Megalodesulfovibrio gigas DSM 1382 = ATCC 19364: one gene and its partner. The main gene of each other region encodes a partner of the protein of the gene in region 2 in a complex. Links are inferred from orthologs where the notes say so. Each region holds a gene or a part of one and is shown on either strand. Other genes may lie near its edges.

Region 1 (3,508 bases), 500 kb from region 2 along the record:
TTTCTGGACCGCTTCCTGACCCTGTGGATCTTTCTGGCCATGGCCCTGGGCGTGGGCGCAGGCTGGCTGATGCCGTGGATCAAGGACGTCATCAACTTTTTTTCCATCGGCACCACGAACATTCCCATCGCCATCGGGCTCATCGTCATGATGTACCCGCCCCTGGCCAAGGTGCGCTACGAGGAGTTGCCGAAAGTCTTCAAGGATGTGAAGATTTTGGGATTGTCCCTGCTCCAGAACTGGATTGTCGGGCCGATCCTGATGTTCCTGCTGGCCATCGCCTTTTTGTCCGGCCATCACGAGTACATGGTGGGGTTGATTCTCATCGGTCTGGCGCGGTGCATCGCCATGGTCATCGTCTGGAACGACCTGGCCGAGGGCGACTGCGACTATTGCGCCGGTCTGGTGGCCTTCAACTCCATTTTCCAGGTGCTGTTTTTCACGGCCTATGCCTGGTTCTTCATCACCGTGCTGCCGGGGGCCATCGGGTTGAAGTCTGAAATCGTGAACATCTCCACGGGGCAGGTGGCCACGTCGGTGTTCATTTACCTGGGCATCCCGTTCATCGCCGGCGTGGTGACGCGCATCTGGGGACTGAAGAAGCGCGGCAAGGACTGGTACGAGCAGGAATTCATCCCGCGCATCAGTCCGTTTACCCTCATTTTCCTGCTGTTCACCATCGTGGTGATGTTCTCGTTCAAGGGTGACAAGATAGTGGAGCTGCCCTTCGACGTGCTGCGCATCGCCATTCCGCTGTGCGTGTACTTTGTGGTGATGTTCCTGGCTTCTTTCTGGATGTCCTGGAAGGCCGGGGCCAACTACGAGCAATCTGCCACCCTGTCCTTCACCGCGGCGTCCAACAACTTCGAGCTGGCCATTGCCGTGGCCATTGCCGTCTTTGGCATCGATTCCGGGGTGGCCTTCGCCGCGGTCATCGGGCCACTGGTGGAAGTGCCGGTGCTCATTGCCCTGGTGCACGTGGCGTTTTACATCCGTCGGAAATACTTCCCCAACGCCATCCAGACCCCGGCCGGCGTGTGCCACGTGAGTTGCAAGACGGGGAAGTAGGAAGAAGAAAGAAACGGGATGAATGCGGGGGGCTGAGTTCCCCCCGCACGCCCACCAGTGGTGAAGAAGGAAGAATAATGAGCAAGTTACGAATATTGTTCTTGTGCACCGGGAATTCCTGCCGCAGCCAGATGGCCGAGGGGTGGGCCAGGGCCTTGAAGGGCGAGGAACTCGACGTCGCCTCCGCCGGCATCGTCCGCCATGGCATGAACCCCCGGGCCGTGCAGGCCATGGCCGAGGCCGGGGTGGATATTTCCGGGCAGACCTCCAAGACCATCGATGACCTGCCCGGCCTGGACTTCGACTGGATCATCACCCTCTGCGGCCACGCCAACGAGAGCTGCCCCACGGTCTTTGGCCCGGCCAGAAAGCTGCACATGGGCTTCGACGATCCGCCTGCCCTGGCCGCCGAGATTGCCAGGGACGCCCCCACCGAAGAAGCCGCGATGGCCCCCTACCGCCGGGTGCGCGATGAAATCAGGGCCTTTGTGGAAGGATTGCCTGATTCGCTGGAGTCATAATAGAAAAAGTCTTTGGAAAGGTTCTTCCCCTCTCGCGCTCTCCCCNAGAAAGGGGTTCCCCCAGGAACTCTTCTCAAAGATAAAATGCCCTAGCGCGCCCAGCGGAGCCGCAGCGCATTGCCCACGACGCTTACGGAGCTCAGGGCCATGGCTGCGCCGGCGAGCATGGGGCTCAGGGTTGGTCCGCCGAAGGCGTGCAGCAGTCCGGCCGCCACGGGGATGCCCAGGATATTGTAGCCGAAGGCCCATCCCAGATTCTGCAGGATGTTGCGCCGCGTGGCCCGGGAGAGCCGCAGGGCCGTGATCAGGCTGCGCAGGCCGCCGGAGCCGCCGGCTCCCAGCAGCACCACATCCCCGGTTTCCACGGCCACATCCACCCCTGATCCCATGGCCAGGCCCACGTCGGCCGTGGCCAGGGCCGGGGCATCGTTCACGCCGTCGCCCACCATGCCTACCAGCCGGCCGCCCTGTTTCCATTGCGCCACGGCCGCCGCCTTGCCCTCGGGCAAAACTTCGGCCATCACGTCCGCCTCGGGCAGGCCCAACTCCCGGGCCACGGCCAGGGCCGTGCGCCGGGCATCGCCGGTGAGCATCACCGGACGCACGCCGTGATTGCGCAGCCAGTCCAACACTTCGCGGGCCTCGGGCCTGAGGGCGTCGGCCAGGGCCAGCACCGCCGCCAGCCGGCCATCCACGGCCAGCAGCAGCGGCGTGCGACCGGCTTCGGCCTGGGCATCCAACAGGGCCTCATCCTCCAGGGACAGCCCGGCATCGCGGATGTACTGGGGGGAGCCGATGCGCACTTCCCGCGCGCCGTCGCCGGTCTGGATCATGGCCGTCACCCCTTTGCCGGTGACAGTCTGGAAGGTGGTTGCCGCCGGCAGGGACAAGCCCTGCTCCTGGGCCGCGCGGACAATGGCCCGGGCCAGGGGATGTTCGGACGAGGTCTCGGCAGCGGCGGCCAGGGTCAGGCAGGCGGATTTGTCCAGGCCGGCAAGGGGAAGGATCTCCATCACCTGCGGCCGGCCCTGGGTCAGGGTGCCGGTCTTGTCCAGCACCAGCACGCCCAGGCGGCCGGTCTGCTCCAGGGCCAACCCGTTTTTGAACAGCACGCCCAGCTGGGCCCCGCGGCCCGTGGCCACCATGATGGAGGTGGGCGTGGCCAGGCCCATGGCGCAGGGGCAGGCGATGACCAGCACACTGATGCAGATGCGCAACGCCACGCTGAAAGGTTCTCCGGCTGCCAGCCAGGCCAGTCCCGACACCAGGGCGATGCCCATGACGATGGGCACGAAATACAGGGAGATGCGATCCGCCAGATTGGCCACCGGGGCGCGGGAGCCTTGCGCCTCCTGCACCAGGGCGATGATGCGCGCCAGCACCGTCTCCTCGCCCACGCGGGTGGCCCGCATGCGCAGGCTGCCCTGCACGCTCACGGTGCCGCCGGCCACGGCATCGCCCACGCCTTTGGTCACGGGCAGGCTTTCGCCGGTGAGCATGCTTTCGTCCAGGGCGGCTTCGCCGGCCACAATCTCGCCATCCACGGGCACGCGCTCGCCGCTTTTCACCAGCAGCACATCGCCGGGCCGCACCTGTTCCACGGGCACGAGTTCGGTGGCCGCGGTGGTCCGGGCGTCTTCTTCTGGTCCGGCCGCCACGCGGGTGGCCTGCTCCGGCGTGAGCTGCAGCAGGGCCTTGATGGCCGAGGACGTGCGGATGCGCGAGCGCAGCTCGAAATATTTGCCCAGAGACACCAGCGTAATGATGACCGCCGCGCCTTCGAAGTACAGATCCATGGCCCGCTGCATGGGGTCCACGCCCAGGGCGATTTCCAGTGTGTTCCAGCAGGAATAGATCACCGCCGCCCCCGTGCCCAGGGCGATGAGGGAATCCATGTTCGGCGCCTTGCCCAGCAGTTT
Region 2 (4,052 bases):
CTACATCGGCTCGCTGGTGGCGGACTTCCACCGCACGCTGCTCTACGGCGGGATTTTCATGTATCCCATGGATTACCGCGATCCCAAACGGCCCCGCGGCAAGTTGCGGCTGCTGTGCGAGGCCAGCCCCATGGCCATGCTGGCGGAACAGGCCGGCGGTCTGGCCACGGATGGCACCAAGCGCATCATGGAAATCGAACCCCATGAGCTGCATCAGCGCGTCCCCCTGTTTGTTGGCTCCGAGTACGACGTGCGCAAGGTCTCGGAAATCTACCGCAAGCATGCCCAGAAAGATGGTGCGGACGACCTGCGCAGCATCTGATTTCGTGAAACATCATCCTGCATTGCGCATCCTTGGGGTGGAAACCTCCTGTGATGAAACGGCCCTGGCCCTGGTGGATATTACACCGGGCAGGGCCGTGTTGCTGGGGGAGGCCCTGGCCTCCCAGGCTGCGGTGCACGCCCTGTTCGGGGGGGTGGTGCCGGAAATCGCCTCCCGGGAGCACCTGCGCCGCCTGCCGTTGCTGTTCGAGTCGGTCCTGGAGCGCAGCGGCGTGGCGGCGTCGTCCATCCAGGGCGTGGCCGTGGCGCGCGGCCCCGGGCTGCTGGGAGCGCTGCTGGCCGGGGTGAGCTTTGCAAAGGGGCTGGCCCTGGGCCTGGATGTCCCGCTGGTGGGGGTGAATCACCTGGAGGCGCATCTGCTGGCCGCCGGCCTGGAACAGTCGCTTCCCTTGCCGGCCATCGGGCTGCTGGTGTCCGGCGGGCACACGGAGCTGGCCCGCATGGATGCCGGCGAGGGCGCCTATCCCGAATTCGTCATCCTCGGACGAACCCTGGACGACGCCGCCGGGGAAGCCTTCGATAAGTGCGCCAAGGCCCTGAACCTGCCGTATCCAGGCGGCGCCTGTCTGGATGCCTTGGCCCGGCTGGCCAGGGAACAGCCCGCGCTGCCGAAATCGTCCTCGCTCTTTTCACCGCCCTATGTGGATAATGATACACTGGATTTCAGTTTCAGCGGCCTTAAAACCGCCGCCATGACCGCCATCCAGAAGCAGCCCGGGTTGCGGCGCGAGGCCTTGTGCAGCGTGGAAGAGGCCCTGGCAGATGGCCGGCGCGAGCCGGAACTGGCCCGGTTCTGCGGGCACTTCAACATGGCCGTGGCCCAGGCCCTGGAAATCAAGACCCGTCGCGCCCTGGAGCGCCACGGCGATGCCCGGAGCCTGATTCTGGCCGGCGGGGTGGCCGCCAACAGCCTGGTGCGGGAGCGGCTGCAGGCCCTGGCGGTGGAATTGGGGCTGGCCTTCGTGGCCCCCAGCCCGGACCTGTGCACGGACAACGCCGCCATGGTGGCCCATGCAGGCGGGTTGTTGCTGGCTTCCGGCCGGCGACACGCACTTTCCCTGGAAGCCATTCCCCGCGGCCGCGCCGTGCCTGCGGATTTTGTGGCAGCTTGCTGACATCCCTGCCAGGGGACGGGGTTTTTCTTGACACGGGATGCGCCTGCCACTAGGTTGCAGTCTGGTCGCAAGGTGCACACGCGCCGCTGGCGCATGCCATAGTCCATTGTGATGCTGGAGCTTCGCCTCCGCACAACCGAAAGTACCATTTGCCGTCGAAGGAGAAAATCATGGCCCTTCAGGTGACCGACGCAAACTTCGAAGAAGAAGTGTTGAAGTGCGATCTGCCTTCTTTGGTTGATTTCTGGGCCCCTTGGTGCGGTCCCTGCCGTGCCATGGGTCCGGTGATCGATGAAATGGCGCAGGAATATGCCGGCACGGTGAAAATTGCCAAGATGAACGTGGACGAAAACCCCGCCACGCCCAGCAAGTACGGCATTCGCGCCATCCCCACGCTCATCCTGTTCAAGGGTGGCGAAGTGGTGGAGCAGATTACCGGCGCTGTGTCCAAGAGCAGCATCAAGGAAATGCTCCAGTCCAAAGCGCTGTAACCATTACGCGCAGCAGGCATTATGAAGAGCTATGACTGCGTTGTCATAGGGGGCGGTCCTGCGGGGATTGCAGCCGCCCTCTATCTTTTGCGCGGCGGCGCCTCGGTGGCCATGGTGGAGAAGCTCTCCCACGGCGGGCAGACCCTGCTCACCGAGGAAATCGAGAACTATCCCGGGTTCCCCAACGGCATCAAAGGGTACGAACTCGCCGACCTCTTCCATGCCCATCTGGGCAAGTACCCGTACGATTTGTTCCGGGACGAAGTGCGCGCCATGGAACCCGAGCCGGGCCGCCATCGGATCCTGGTTGGGGATGAATGGCTTCAGGCCAGGGCCATCATCATCGCTTCCGGCGCGGCGTACAAGCGGCTGGGAGTGTCCCGGGAAGAGGAATTCGTCGGGCGGGGCGTGTCGTTCTGCGCCTTGTGCGACGGCAATTTCTATCGCGGCGAGGAAGTGGCCGTGGTGGGCGGCGGCAATGCGGCGCTGGAGGAGAGTCTGTATCTCTCCAGAATCGTCAGCAAAGTGCACCTCATCCATCGGCGCGACGCATTTCGCGGGGAACGCTGCTTCCAGGATCGCTGCATCGCCGATCCCAAAATCAACATCATCTACAACACAGTGGTGGATGACCTGGTGGGCACGGGCAAGCTTGAGGGCCTGAAGCTGACCAACGTCAAAACCGGCGATTCGTCCATCCTGCCGGTAGCCGCCATGTTCGTCTTCATCGGGTTCGCCTCCCAGGCCAAATTCGTGCCGCCGACCCTTGATGTGGACAAGGATGGATTCATTCACACCGACGTGGAAATGCGTACCAATCTGGAAGGCATCTTTGCCGCTGGTGATGCCCGCGCCAAACTGTGCCGCCAGGTGGTCACTGCAGTGGGCGATGGCGCCACGGCAGCACATTCCGTCCAGCTTTATCTGGGATAACTATGCGCCACCCTGTTTTGCGTTTGCGCGCGGCCCTGTTCGCGCTGGTCGTGCTGGCAGGCGTGTCTGGTCTCGCCGGGTGCGGGATTATCGACACGCTCTATCTCCCCGTTTCCGAGGACACTGCCCAGGAATTGTGGGAGGCCGGCACAGACGCCATGAACGCCACGGACTACTACACCGCGGCCGTGTGTTTCACCAAGCTCAAGGATCGTTTCCCCTTCAGCCCGTACACGGTGAAAGCGGAGCTGGCGCTGGCCGATGCCTACTTCCTGGACAAGGAATACCTGGAAGCCATGGGGGCTTACCTCGAATTCGAAAATCTGCATCCCAGGCATTCGGAAATTCCGTATGTGCTGTTCCAGATTGGTCGTTCCGGGTTGAGCACCTTCACCAGCATCGACCTCCCGCAACAGCCGGTGGCCGAGGGCATGGAATACCTGGAGCGACTGGTGGAGCAGCATCCTGACTCGCCGTATGCGCAGGAAGCTGTCAAACTCATTGCCGAATGCCGGGAAATTCTGTGCAAGCGCGAGCTGTTTGTGGCGGATTTCTACTTCCGCACCGAGCAGTACGGCGGCGCCTGGAGGCGGTACCAGTTCGTGATGGAGAATTTCAAGGAGCAGGGGGAGCTTGTGGAGTATGCCAAGCTGCAATCCGAGCTTTCCTACCTGCGCTTTCAGCAGAGCCAGTCGGAAAAATTCCGGCGCAAGGAACAGGGACACTGGAAGGACGAATACTTCTCCTGGCTCTAATCGTCTGTCGCCGTGGTGTTGCCGGAACCGCAATGTAGTAGGGGAGGGGCCAGAATGCTCGAATCTGTCATGCTGCCTGATTGGATGCAGGAGCGTCTCGTATCCGACGAGGCCTTTGCGGACGCCTACCATGAGACGGTGCCGCATCGTCGGGCGCTGCTCAAATCCACCATCGCCCGGCTGCATGCCCTGCTGGGCGAGCGCCGGGTCAGCAACCGGTCCACGGCCTCGGCCCTGGAGACGGGCATGCGGTCCATCGTGTGGGAGCTGCGGCTTGATACCCTGGTGGTGACGCTGCCCCCCGGCTTTTCCAGCCCCTCCCGGCTGTTGGCAGCCATTGTGCCGGCCCAGCTGGCCGGCGTGCGGGAAATTCTGGTGGTCTGCCTGCGCCCGGACGCCGAGCCTGACGCCCCCGC

Evidence for each region.
Region 1: the proteins of trxA (region 2) and DGI_RS13800 are in contact, whole or in part, in an NMR structure (PDB 2IPA), measured with the Bacillus subtilis proteins. The link is inferred for Megalodesulfovibrio gigas DSM 1382 = ATCC 19364 from one-to-one orthologs.

The regions. Positions count from the first base shown.
Region 1 is NC_022444.1:3,138,579-3,142,086, reverse strand. What follows is about bases 1-2,867. They hold DGI_RS13800 (arsenate reductase ArsC), read left to right. Parts: upstream 1-1,145; coding sequence 1,146-1,589; downstream 1,590-2,867. Other genes in these bases: DGI_RS13795 (heavy metal translocating P-type ATPase), read right to left, coding at 1,679-2,867; arsB (ACR3 family arsenite efflux transporter), read left to right, coding at 1-1,068. Also shown: more of DGI_RS13795, read right to left, coding at 2,868-3,508. UniProt on the Bacillus subtilis protein: Catalyzes the reduction of arsenate [As(V)] to arsenite [As(III)]. In vitro, can dephosphorylate para-nitrophenyl phosphate (pNPP).
Region 2 is NC_022444.1:2,639,733-2,643,784, reverse strand. The notes cover bases 520-3,287. They hold trxA (thioredoxin), read left to right. Parts: upstream 520-1,627; coding sequence 1,628-1,948; downstream 1,949-3,287. Other genes in these bases: DGI_RS11585 (outer membrane protein assembly factor BamD), read left to right, coding at 2,884-3,287; DGI_RS11590 (NAD(P)/FAD-dependent oxidoreductase), read left to right, coding at 1,970-2,881; tsaD (tRNA (adenosine(37)-N6)-threonylcarbamoyltransferase complex transferase subunit TsaD), read left to right, coding at 520-1,457. In the rest of the region: fbp (class 1 fructose-bisphosphatase), read left to right, coding at 1-322; more of tsaD, read left to right, coding at 345-519; more of DGI_RS11585, read left to right, coding at 3,288-3,636; DGI_RS11580 (histidinol dehydrogenase), read left to right, coding at 3,691-4,052. UniProt on the Bacillus subtilis protein: Participates in various redox reactions through the reversible oxidation of its active center dithiol to a disulfide and catalyzes dithiol-disulfide exchange reactions.